3 regions of the Psychrobacillus sp. FSL H8-0483 genome follow, and region 1 is predicted to be linked to each of the others. Evidence: riboswitches for the same ligand, from Rfam matches in the RefSeq annotation. Region 1 holds a riboswitch; each other region holds the start of a gene.
The links. A riboswitch is a leader RNA that binds a small molecule or an ion and turns the genes downstream of it on or off. The one in region 1 is predicted to bind S-adenosylmethionine.
Positions count from the first base shown of each region.

Region 2: linked by a shared signal. The riboswitch ahead of metA (homoserine O-succinyltransferase) and the one ahead of MHB48_RS02665 (methionine biosynthesis PLP-dependent protein) in region 1 are both predicted to bind S-adenosylmethionine.
Region 3: linked by a shared signal. The riboswitch ahead of MHB48_RS00905 (O-acetylhomoserine aminocarboxypropyltransferase/cysteine synthase family protein) and the one ahead of MHB48_RS02665 (methionine biosynthesis PLP-dependent protein) in region 1 are both predicted to bind S-adenosylmethionine.

Region 1 is NZ_CP152052.1:550,662-555,005, forward strand. Features, by position in the region: gene MHB48_RS02650 (LysE family transporter) at 1-10, shown strand, start outside; partial or broken gene MHB48_RS02655 (5-methyltetrahydropteroyltriglutamate--homocysteine methyltransferase) at 260-385, opposite strand; gene metC (cystathionine beta-lyase) at 415-1,602, opposite strand; gene MHB48_RS02665 (methionine biosynthesis PLP-dependent protein) at 1,602-2,720, opposite strand; SAM riboswitch class I at 3,115-3,219, opposite strand; gene MHB48_RS02670 (hypothetical protein) at 3,524-4,021, shown strand; gene MHB48_RS02675 (hypothetical protein) at 4,198-4,344, shown strand, end outside.
Region 2 is NZ_CP152052.1:1,796,510-1,800,853, reverse strand. Features, by position in the region: gene MHB48_RS08460 (alpha/beta hydrolase) at 36-680, opposite strand; gene metA (homoserine O-succinyltransferase) at 1,091-1,999, opposite strand; SAM riboswitch class I at 2,080-2,188, opposite strand; gene MHB48_RS08450 (5'-3'-deoxyribonucleotidase) at 2,721-3,260, opposite strand; gene abc-f (ABC-F type ribosomal protection protein) at 3,257-4,344, opposite strand, start outside.
Region 3 is NZ_CP152052.1:173,519-177,862, reverse strand. Features, by position in the region: gene MHB48_RS00910 (homoserine dehydrogenase) at 17-1,003, opposite strand; gene MHB48_RS00905 (O-acetylhomoserine aminocarboxypropyltransferase/cysteine synthase family protein) at 1,130-2,422, opposite strand; SAM riboswitch class I at 2,537-2,652, opposite strand; gene MHB48_RS00900 (glycerol-3-phosphate acyltransferase) at 2,793-3,434, shown strand; gene MHB48_RS00895 (YdcF family protein) at 3,477-4,040, shown strand; gene MHB48_RS00890 (GIY-YIG nuclease family protein) at 4,268-4,344, opposite strand, start outside.

The DNA of each region.
Region 1 (4,344 bases):
AATATTTTAACTTTAAGCAAAGGCGTAATTGATTATATATTGGACTGGTGAAATATAACCAGTCCTTTATTCATTTCGCAGGCCATTTGAAAGCTTATCTAATCGTTCCTAGTCTAATACAATTAACTTTTTCTGTTCTATTAAAAGTATTTTGGCATCTGAGAGTTTTTGTATGATGCGTTTTAAATGCCGAGGAGTTGTACGGACAAGGGATGTAATCTCGTAACTAACGTTCGTCTGTATCTCTTTTCCAAAATCATTTTGCTTGTACGCCCTTGAATGTAAGTCCTTTGTCCGTTTCATAAAATTCGACGCTATCTAATCCACCAAGGAAATCGAAGTGCCACCATTTACGACGAAATTCGCCATCAGTAACAGATAGAAGGCGCTGTTAGAGTTAAATTCTTTGTCATGTTAAATTCCAACTTTCTGTTTTTGTTCTGTAGCTGCTTGAAGTGCTTGCTCGAAATCTGCGATTAAATCATCTACATGTTCTACACCGACAGAGAATCGAAGAAGCCCATCTGTAATTCCTCGTTTTTCCCGTTCTTCCTGTGGCATTGCAGCATGGGACATTGTTGCAGGGTAAGAAAGAATAGATTCCACGCCCCCAAGGCTTACAGCGAATACTGGGATTTGTACATGGTCAACAAATGCTTTAGTTGTAGCTTTATCTGGTAGACGGAAGGAAAGCACTGCTCCAGAACTTGAAGATTGTTTTGCATGGATTTCATTTCCTGGATGAGTAGGTAATCCAGGATAAAAAACTTCTTCTACTAAAGGATGATTAACTAAATAGTCTACCATTTTCTTAGCAGATTCCGTTGATTTCTCGAAACGAACACTAGTTGTTTTAATGCCTTGAATTAAAGAATACGAATCCTGTGCTCCCAAAATAGCACCGAAAGAGTTTTGGATAAATGCTAATCTTTTGCCTAACGCTTCATCATTGGTAACAGCAAGTCCGGCAATAATATCACTATGACCGGATAGAAATTTTGTAGCACTATGTAATACTATATCTACGCCAAAATCTAACGGCCGTTGGTAGAGCGGTGTCATAAATGTGTTGTCTAGAAATGTAAGACAATCATGTGCTTTTGCTAAATCAACCATACTAGAAATATCCGTAATCCCTAAGCGTGGGTTAGATGGGGTTTCTACATATATTAATTTTGTATTGGATCTAATTGCGTGTTTAACATCTTCTAAATTGGATAAATCCACAAATGTATGCTCAATACCGAAACGAGGCAATACTTCCGTGACAAATCGGAAAGTACCACCATATACATCTTCCGTGATGACGATATGATCTCCAGCTGATAACAACATAAAAGCAGAGGAGATAGCTGCAAGACCAGAAGCAAAGGCAAATCCTCTTGTACCACCTTCCAGTTCCGCAATTGTTTTTTCTAATGCATCTCTAGTAGGATTCCCGGATCGGCTATAGTCATAAGGACCAAAACTGTCGAAATTTTCTTGATGAAAAGTAGACGATAAGTAAATCGGTACATTCACTGCACCAGTTTTTTGTTCAAAATCTCCTCGTGTCGAAGCGGTTATTAGGCTAGTTTCTAAATGTTTATTAGGGCCCTTCATTATATTTTCACTTCACTTTCTAGAGCTGTGAAAACTTGTTTCAAATCTGCGATTAAATCTTCTGCTTCCTCTACGCCAACCGAGAAGCGTAAAAGACTATTATCCACACCACGTGCATTACGTTCTTCTTCTGGAATCTCCGCGTGCGTTTGAGTAGCTGGATATGTGATGAAGCTTTCAACTCCACCAAGACTTTCGGCGAAGACGATTAATTGAAGTCCTTCTAGGAATTGCCCAACCCACTCACTTTTTTGTAAGCGGAAGGAAAGCATACCGCCTTTTCCGGGATAAAGAACATCTTTAACTACTGATTCATTTTGTAGGAATTTTACAATTTTTTTTGCATTTGCGTCATGTTGTTTCATTCGTAAGTGAAGTGTCTTTAACCCACGAATTAATAACCATGAATCAAATGGAGAAAGAACCGCACCAGCAGCGTTATGATTCGCTTGTAATTTTTCGCTTAGTTCCAAACCTTTTGTCACAACAAGGCCAGCAAGCACGTCGTTGTGTCCACCAATATATTTCGTACCACTATGCATGACGATATGTGCACCTAGTTCAATAGGGCGTTGTAAGTAGGGGGTTAAAAATGTGTTATCCACAATGAGTAATAATTGCTGCTGCTTAGCTAATTTTGCATATTGAAGAATATCAATTTCCTGCATTAAGGGATTTGTAGGTGATTCAATAAAAATTGCTTTTGTATTTTTAGTAAGTAACGATTCCACTTCTTCTACGGATTCGAACTTTGCATATGTAGTATGAATATTGTAGGAATTTGCGTACTGATTAAACAAACGATACGTCCCGCCATAAAGGTCTTCTGGAGCGATTAATTCATCTCCAGAACGGAAGAGAGATAATACTAATTGAATGGCTGCCATACCGGAACTACAGGCGAAACCAGCATCTCCACCTTCCAGTTTTGCAATTCCTTCTTCTAAAATTGCTCGAGTAGGGTTTTTAGTACGTGTATAGTCATAGCCTGTAGACTGACCAAGTCCGTTATGTTTATATGCGGTGGATAAATAAATCGGTGGATTAACTGCACCAGTCTTTGCATCACTGTGGTTACCTAATTGAACTAACTGTGTTTCTATACTCTTTTTAGTCAATGCTATTCATCCTCTACTATTAAAATAAGAAATCGTAAGTGCCTATTACTGCTATGAGGCGACTACCCAGCCAGTGTAGCTACATTCTACAGAAACGAGTAACCACACGAGTATTAGGAGGGCACTGAAAAACTCATATTTGATGTAACGATGCTGTGTACTATAGGATTAAGCACGGCGGCGTGAGATTCCTGTGGGAAAGCGAACAGAGCTGTGCTAAATCCAATTAGCGGATATTTATTAGGAATTTTATTAGAACACCACTTTTTCAGTGCTCTCATTAATAGGTGCTGGGGTCTGGATAGTTACTAGGTAGAAAAGCTATACTTTCGGACCAACAAAAAGAGGATTCTCTAATAAGAAGAGAATCCCCAATAATATACTGAAGTTAGTCCTCTTATCTTCAAGACGGTTACCGTCTATTGGAATTAGCACCACACCTTATTGGCTGGTTGCTGAGACATCTTTGGGCCAATCCCTCCGTCTCTCTAGATAAGAAATAAATATTAAATTTTCTAAATGTTAATTTAAATCAGTTTACCATGGTAAATATCCAAATACAAGTTGAAAATTTAAGACTTCATCTCAGATGAATAAGAGAAACCATTGCTTTCCAATTTTCTTTTTCCCTGCTTTCTTCTTGTTACCTTGGTAGTAATTAAGATTTCATCTGGAATTAGTATACCTATTAGTAGGAAAAATAATGCTTATCCAATTATCTTAAAGTAGGCATATGTCCGTTACTTGAATTCCCCCAAGACATATAGATACATGGATAATACAAAAAAGGGGGTTAAAAGTAAATGAATAAAGAGATGTTGCATTCTCTAGTTAATTCCACGATTAAAGTAGATAGAGGTGGTCCAGAATCCCGTGTCGGTAAGCTACTTGCAGCAGCAGAAGATCATATTACAGTGCTTACTGCGGAGGACGGGGTTATTTATTATTATACACATCACATTAAGAGTTTAACGATTAATGCAAAAAATGAGGTACAACTTGATCTTCAAGTTCCTGAGGATTTTGTGTTCATTCAAGCTAAAGACTATAGGAGTGTATTAAAAGGTTTACAATACAAATGGGTAAAAATTAATCGTGGTGGCCCAGAAACACTAGAGGGAATTATGGATGAAGTACATGACGATTTTATAACAATTGTTTCTAACGAAGAAGTTATTAGGATTTCTATGTTTCATATGCGTAACATCAGTTACGGGGTAAAAATTGAGAAATCCAAAGATGATGAAAATGCAAATAAAAATGATGAAAAAGCAAAAAAACAAGAGGGAAATAAAAAATAAGAGCGAAAAAATAGATTTTTACTCATTCGTCGTTTCTGCTAGTCAGAATCGGCGAATTCTAAACATAATAATTTCGAATTTCTTGGCCTATTATGCTTAAATGGGCTTTTATCCCTACCTAGTTATCCCTTGATACATATAGATACTAGAATAATAAAAAAGGCGGTAGGGATATTATGGATAACGATATGATGCTATTCTTCGTTAATGAAATAGTTAAAGTAGATAGGGGAGGTCCAGAATCCCGTGTCGGTAAGCTACTTGCAGTAGAAAAGGATTACATTACGTTGCTTACTAAAGAGGATGGAATTGTCTATTATAAT
Region 2 (4,344 bases), 1.2 Mb from region 1:
TGAATACTATTCGTCATAAGGGGTGATATATCCTTTTATTCACCTATGTTCTCGTTTAAAAATGCTAATAAGTCTCTGGTATTTTCTGCTGCTACACCATGTGCTATTGGATAGCTTTTAAATGTAACATTCGCTCCCTGTTCGGTGAAATAGTCTTTACTTGCAACTCCCCATTCAAATGGTAGGATATTATCTAATTCACCATGTGAAATAAATGCATTCAATTGATCAACGGGTTGTCTTACATACTCTTTCTTTACAAAGGCTGGAATATATCCACTTAGTGCAACTATTCCTTTTATTTGTTTACCCATTACAAGAGCTAAAGTTTGAGATAATATTGCTCCTTGGCTAAAACCAAGTAGATACACTTGCTCCCTATCTACTGAATATTCTTCTATTGCCTCTTGGATAAATGTTTGAAGATCTTTGATAACTTGATCAAAAACCGTAGGATGTGGTTTACCAAACCCTTCAATTGTAAAAAATGCATATCCAGGTGGCTGGCTAATTGGCCCACGAATACTAAAAATATGACATTCCTCTTTTAAACTCGATACAAGTCCTACTAAATCATTTTCATTGCTACCCATGCCATGGATTAAAAATAGTGCAGGATATTTTTTATTTTCATCGGTCGTTTGTGGTGCACTATGAATATAAGTAAATGTTGTGTTCATATATATCTTCCCTTCTTTTAAATTCAACTAATCATAGCATTTTGTTCATTTACCTAACTAATCATTTGTCTTACAAACTTTACTGCTGACAAACTTGACCAACTGGCAACCTCTATTGTCGTCTTCGCGGTGGGGTTTGTCGTCTTGGCCTCTTGTTTTGTCGCGTTCATACTTAAGTTTGTCTCGTTAAGTGCATCACTTGTCTCATTTAGGATTATTCTTCCAGCAATAAACCTATTACACTATAAACACATTTGAACTTTTTACATTAAATGGCTTAATGAGACCAATTCACCCGTAATCGAGACTAATACCATAAACCCGCAACCAATTCAAATAAAATCGAGACCATTATCAGATTTCACACAAATGAAAAAGAGCTACCCTACATCGGATAGCCCCATTCATCATTATTCCCACTCATATGGTGTTGCTTGGTATACATAATAGTTCAACCAATTCGAAAATAATAAGTGCGTGTGCGAGCGCCATGAATTCGAAGGTTGCTGTGTCGGATCATTTTGAGGGAAATAGTTAACCGGTAAATCTATTTCTATTCCTTTATTCACATCACGTACATATTCTTCTGCCAGTGTTGTGGCGTCATATTCTAAGTGACCGGTAATCATAATATGCTTCTCATCGTTTGAAATAATGAGGAATACGCCGGCGTCGTCAGAAATCGAAAGGAGATTAAGACGAGGATCAGCTTTAATTTTCTCAAAAGAAACGGATGTATAACGTGAGTGTGGCACATAGAAATGGTCATTAAATCCACGAACTAATTGGACGGTTGGATCAGACAAACGGTGACTAAACACACCAGAACATTTCTTTGGTAATTCAAATTTATCAATACCATAATGATGATATAAAGCAGCTTGTGCTCCCCAACAAATATGTAATACAGAAGTGACATTGGTTTTCGACCAATCCATTATTTCTGTTATTTCATTCCAATAATTTACCTGCTCAAATTCTAATTGCTCTATTGGGGCTCCTGTAATGATCAATCCGTCATACTTTCGATGCTTTATTTGTTCGAAGGTTGTATAAAATGTGTCTAAATGTGTTTTACTCACGTTTTTCGATTCATGAGTGGCAGTGTTCATGAATGTTACATTCACTTGTAACGGTGTATTACCTAGTAACCTTAAAAGTTGTAATTCTGTTTTTTCTTTTTCGGGCATTAAGTTCAAAATGATAATATTAAGCGGACGAATGTCTTGCCCAAAAGCACGGTCCTCATCCATGATAAATATTTTTTCCTCTTTCAGTAATTCAGCAGCTGGTAATCGTTTTGGAATATTAATTGGCATAACATTCTCTCCTTTGATTTAAATAATAAAAAACCTCTTTTCTCAAGGATAAGAAAAGAGGGTAAATGAATCGCACTCAGTTCTTATCTTTCAAGACAAAAAATCTTGTAGGAGGTAGCACCTTTCTGACTAAGTCAGAGGTTGCTGAAGCTTCACAGGGCCATATCCCTCAGCTTCTCTTGATAAGAGTATTAGTTTATGTACTGGTTTATTAATCTAGTAAATATTAGCACACTAAACATAATATTTCAACAATTAAAAATAATCAAAACGAAGAAAAAGAATTCTCTAACAGATATTCTACTAGAAAGGTCTTTCTTTTATCTCTATTATTTTCATGTGTTAATTTCCATTGTTTTAAGTGATAGCTCGCTCTTGTACTTATGAAAGTAGTTCAAAAACAATACCATTTCCACTTGGATCTATTGTAGTAAATGACTGTTCCAGTTCATTCACTTCCACATTATTTTGATTTAACTTCTTTTAAAGCTTCTTTATTCGGAAGTACGAGTGTATATACTTTTAATCCAAGCCATCACGAACGACGCGTGAGCCGTGGTGATGAGTTATCGCTCACCCCGCGGAAAGCTCCGCCTATAGCGAGCGGGAATTCAACTATACTTTATTCCTTATTTATGAAATTAACTCATTTTAATAAAAAATCCCTTTCTATAGAATTTCTCTACTAGAAAGGGATATCGTTTGAAGTTTTCTGCTTTTCCTAATTGACTACAAGTTCTGATAAAAAATATTCCTCAATTTCCTCCCAATTGTTTAGTCGGTTGTATTTCGTTTCCGATATATTATGTGGAGCAGTATACAGAATTCTTTTTCCAGTAAATGTATCTAAATTACTTGGAGTGTCATCAATTAAATAATCAGCTAAAATAATGCTTTTATCACCACAGAAAACAAAATTCTTTTCATTCAGGAAGGGAAAGTGCTTTTTCAGCCACTTGTATTTTGGTGCTAGAGAAGCCGGAAATTCCATTGCAGCTGTAACGATAAAAACATCGTATTGCTCCATCAATTTCCTGATGGTTTCTTGGCTTCCCTCCATCACCTCTAGCTCAAGAAAAAAAGATTCTTGGGCTAAATAACAATTTACCTTGCTTTCAAATCGAGGATCAAGTTCCACGAGTAACTTCCCTTGTAAATGCTGTGGTGTATATTCTGTTTGATATTCAGCGTTAAATAACTGTAAACATTTTGAGCTAAATGCAGAAATCACTTCATCCATATCGATTGCAATTCGTTTCATTCTTCATTCTCCATCCATTGTTCAACTAATGCTTCTAATTGTTGTTCTTGTTCGTTTTTAGTTGTAACTAACTGTTCATATTGTTCCCAATCATTTTCCGATTGTATTTGTTCTGTCAGAAGCTTGATTTCTACCTCTAGTTGCGCGATTTTGTTTTCAAGTGATTCATCTTGCTTTGTTTTATGCTTAACAGGTTTCTCTTTTTTCTTTAGTACTACCTCTTTCACTTCCACTTGTTTTAACTGTAACGCATCCCATTTTGCACGAGCCCATTCGTACGGTCCTTCAAAGGTTGTGAGCTGTCCCTGATCTAACCAAGCTGTTCTCGGGAACAATTTGTTTAAAAAATATCGATCATGTGAAACAGCTAGTATGGTGCCTTGAAAGTCATCTAATGCATCTTCTAAAACTTCACGGGAATCAATATCTAAATGATTGGTTGGCTCATCTAACATCAAAAGGTTAATATCTTGGTGCATGAGCTGCGCGAGACGAAGACGCATTCGTTCTCCTCCACTTAAATCCCCTACCCGTTTAAAAACATCTGGTCCATAAAACATGAACTTTGCTAGAATGTGACGAGCATCACCTTCGAACACATTTACCTCACTTCGAAATACGTCGATTAGTCGAGCTTTAGGATTTGAGATTTCAAAGTGCTGGGACAAAAATCCTACACGAACATTACTTCCTAGTCGTGCAATACCTGCGTCAATTGGTAATTCCCCACGTAATATATTTAAGATTGTCGACTTTCCAGTTCCGTTGCGTCCGACAATAGCGAGACGGTCTTTCCAGTACACATGTAAATTTGCATGTTGCAGTAGCATTTTCTCACCGAATGATTTACCCGCTTCTTCCATAACCACTACCTCTTTGCCACTTCTCGGAGCAGCTTCAAAGGATAAATTCATTTTTTTAGGATCTATTAGAGGCTTTCTTACTTTTTCCATCCGTTCCAGCGCACGTTCCATGTTGCGTGCCTGTCTGTGAAGACCTGGATTAGGTGGAACCGCTTCATTTGCCCATATTCTTAACCGTTTAATGGCTTCTTTCATTTTCTTAATCTTTTTTTGTTGTTCCT
Region 3 (4,344 bases), 380 kb from region 1:
GATGGTTGCCATTTTATTATATTGTTATAAAAAACCCTGCTCGTTTTCCAATAATCTCTGCATAATCTTCTACCATAACACTTGCCGTTGGGTACATCCCTGCTCCAGGACCAACTAGTGTAAGTGTCCCAATGTAGTTTGTATCTAAAGAAACAGCGTTGTTTACTCCCTCAATTGCGAATAAAGGATGATCCGGACCTACAAGTTGTGGACCTACTGATGCGTAAAGTTCCCCATTTTCATCTTGTTCAATTTCTGCAACATGACGATAACGAAGCCCTTCTTTTTTCGCTTTTCTAACATCTTCTAAAGAAATCCCATCGATTCCAACAACTCTTACGTCCTTCCAGTTTGGCTGCTTACCAAAAGCAAGTGCACTTAAAATCATTAGCTTTCGGAATGCATCTTGACCAGAAATGTCGTTATACGGATCTGCTTCTGCATAACCAAGGGCCTGTGCTTCCTTTAGCGCATCGTCAAACTGGCATTCATCTAAACGCATTTGCGTTAGAATATAGTTCGAAGTTCCATTTAAAATCCCTTGAATCTTCTTCACCGAATTCACTTGAAGTAAATTTTTCAGTGTTTTAATAACCGGAACCCCACCTGCAGTAGTCGCTTCAAAGCCGACAAAGACACCACGTGATTTTGAGCGTTCTTGTAGTGGGATACTATATTTAGAAAACATCACTTTATTTGCCGTAATAACGTGACACCCATTGTCAATCGCTCTACATAAATAGCTATACGCTGGTTCTTCATTGACTATAGCTTCAAAGACAACCTGAAGGCCAGGGATATTCATAATATCCTCGAAATTATCTGTCACTAGTACGCCAGGCGTTTCTGGTCTATCTTTCGATAAATTATTAATTAGAATGGCACTAATTTCAATATCCAATCCTAACGAGTTTTTTAAGTCTTCTCTTTTTTCATTCACAATATGATAAATCCCTTGGCCAACTGTTCCAAAACCTAAGATTGCTGCTTTTATTTTCGCCATACTTTCTCCTCCAAATGAATCTGCACAATTGAGTTCAAATATTCATATTCTAATAAAACACCAACCGAACATTGATTGACTATTTTACATATTGTAGACTATTTTCTCTCAACTAACAACAAAATTCTATCTAGAGAGGACATTTGTTTTTCCTACAAGTACTTTATCAAGTGCATTTTGCAAGTCTTCCACTGCTTCTAACCCTACAGACAAGCGAATTAAGTCCTCTGTAACACCTGATTTCACTAAGTCTTCAGGAGTTAATTGTTGGTGTGTGGTAGATGCAGGGTGAATAATTAACGATTTTGCATCACCTACGTTTGCTACATGCGACCAAATTTCAATGTTATCGATAATATGTCGGCCAGCTTCTTTTCCACCCTTTACCCCAAATGTAAGAATAGAACCAAAGCCATTGTATAAATACTTTTGTGCCAGTTCATAAGATGGATGCTCTTCTAATCCTAAGTAGTTAACCCATTCAACACCCTCGTGATTGGATAAATAATCTGCAATTTTTTGTGCGTTTTCATTGTGCTTAGGAACGCGTAGATGAAGTGTTTCTAACCCTTGAAGGAAAGAAAATGCTGCATCTGGGCTTAAGGATGGACCAAAATCACGAAGCAATTGAACGCGTAGTTTAATCGCAAATGCTACGGTAGGCACATCAATGCCATATCGCAAGCCGTGATAGGTTACGTCTGGCTCTGTGAATCCAGGGAACTTCTCTGAATCCCAATTAAAGTTTCCTCCGTCTACTACTACTCCTCCGATTGTTGTACCGTGACCACCAATCCATTTCGTCGCAGAGTGGATGACTACATGAGCACCATGTTTAATCGGATTCGAGCCATATGGTGTTGCGAATGTATTATCTACTAAAAGAGGAACTCCTACTTCATTTGCAATCGCTGCCACTTTTTCAACATCTAACACGTTCAAACTTGGGTTACCAATAATCTCAGCGAAAAATCCTTTTGTTTTTTCTGTAACTGCTGCTCGGAAATTTTCTGGGTCTGTGGAATCTACAAATTTAACTGTAATTCCGTAGCGTGGCAATGTATGTGCAAATAAATTAAAGGTACCGCCGTACAAGTTTTCCGCTGCAATAATTTCGTCTCCTGCTCCCGCAATATTCAAAATAGAAAATGCAATTGCTGCCATTCCTGAAGAAAGGGCAACTGCTGCTGTTCCACCTTCTAGTAGAGCAATTCGCTGTTCAAAAACATCTACAGTAGGATTTGTAATACGAGAGTAAATATTACCAAATTCTTTTAAAGCAAATAAATTTTGTGCGTGCTCTGTGTCACGAAATACAAAAGAAGTCGTTTTGTGAATTGGAACTGCTCGTGAACCTGTTACTGGATCTGGTTGTTGACCACCGTGTAAAAGAAGTGTTTCTGGTTGAAGATTTGTCATTTGAATTCCTCCTAGAAAGTAGTTTAGATGGATACTTCGGAGTCGGGAGAGGATTGAGAACAAACAAAAACCCCTCTTCAATTTAGAAGAGGGGTGCGATTTCGCATGTTCCTCCTCTTATCTTCCAAATTCGTAACCTGAATTTGTAGGATGTAGCACCTTTCCAAGTTTAGAACTTGTTGGTTGCCGGGCATCGTAGGGCCTAGTCCCTCCGCCACTCTTGATAAGAGTATTAGATTATTTTTCCATCTTGTTACACAGTATATGATTCTATTTATCTGTTCGTCAAGTGTTTTTCACAAAAATTCTGAAACTTCTTTGTACTTGATACGTTTAATATAGTGGAATACTTTTTAGGGAGTGACATACGATGGTAATTTGGAGTATTAGCATCATAGTAATTAGCTATTTAATTGGAGCTATGCACGGTTCAAAGGTAGCCCAATTTTTTAGTGGAGTGAATATAAAAAAAGAAGGCTTAAAAAACTCTGGTGCCTCCAATGCAGCAATTGTTCTTGGAATGAAGTACGGGATGTTAGTTGCAGCAATCGATATTTTAAAAGGTGTGTTCGTTATTATCGGTGTTCGCTTTTTTACAGAGCAATTTGCTACTTTTTCAATTATCGAGTTGGATTTATTACTTTATCTAGCTGGTGCCGCAGTCATTTTAGGACATAACTTCCCCATTTACACTCGTTTTAAAGGTGGAAAAGGGACTGCATCCATTATTGGTGTGCTTCTGGCTATTCATTGGCCTATTGGGCTAATCGGTCTTTTATTATTAATTGGTGCTACTTTTTTAACAGATTATTTATTAATTGGTGTATTTGTATTTTACTTTGTATTTGTGGGTGCTTCTATTTGGACTGCAGATGGAGTTGCACCAATTGCGATTGCTGCACTTTTATTATTCATGGCGTCTATTTTGCATATCGAAAACTTCCAACGCTTAGCTAGGAAAGAAGAGCCAAGGATATCTGCATTTCTAAGGAAAAAGAAGACTTCCATGTAAATGAAATGGGTGATTTGCATAAACAAAAAGAAGAGGTGGATTGTGCTTATTCCTTTATTAGTGATTGCTTCTAGCGGACTCGGTATGTGGATGCTTACTAGTAAATGGATCAATGATGGACTGGAACCTAAAGCAGATGGCTCGAATGAATACGCCATCGTTCTTGGTGCCAAAGTGAAGGAAGGCAATATCCCTTCCCTCGCGTTACGTTATAGATTGGAATCTGCACTAACTTATGCTACAGAAAATCCGCATGTGAAGCTTGTATTGTCTGGTGGACAAGGACCGGACGAAGACATCGAAGAAGCTGCGGTCATGAAAGCTTTTCTATTGGAGCACGGAATAGCGGAAGATAGACTCATCGTAGAGGATCAATCTACTTCTACTTATGAGAATTTGCTATTTTCTCAAAAGCTCCTACCGAAAAACGTAGAATCCGTAACGATTATTACAAGTGACTACCATTTACAACGTGCGAAAATTCTTGCAGAAGAGATCGATTGGGACGCAGATGTTGTAGCAGCTAAGACACCAAAAATTAGCGAAATGAAGTCGCGTTTACGTGAACGCGCTGCATTACTGAAAACCTATATTGTAGGGAAATGACTCCGAATGTGTACGTTTGGGGTCATTTTTTTGTCGTGTTCATTTCCGTCCGGACTGCTCTCGTTTGGACACGCCGGCTCTTGCATAGACATGGTGAGCTCTCGTAAGAGTGGAATCGCTCTCGTTCGGACGCAGTTTGTCTAGTAAAGGATGATATTTCAACCTGTAAATAAGACTGTATTAACTCATTCAAAAAAGACTTCCAATTCCTCGGAAGCCTTTCTACTTCAAATTTTCTTCGTATGGTACCCCCTCTCCCCATATGGCTGTAATTGTTCCATCCATTTTTCCAAGAGCTTTTCTA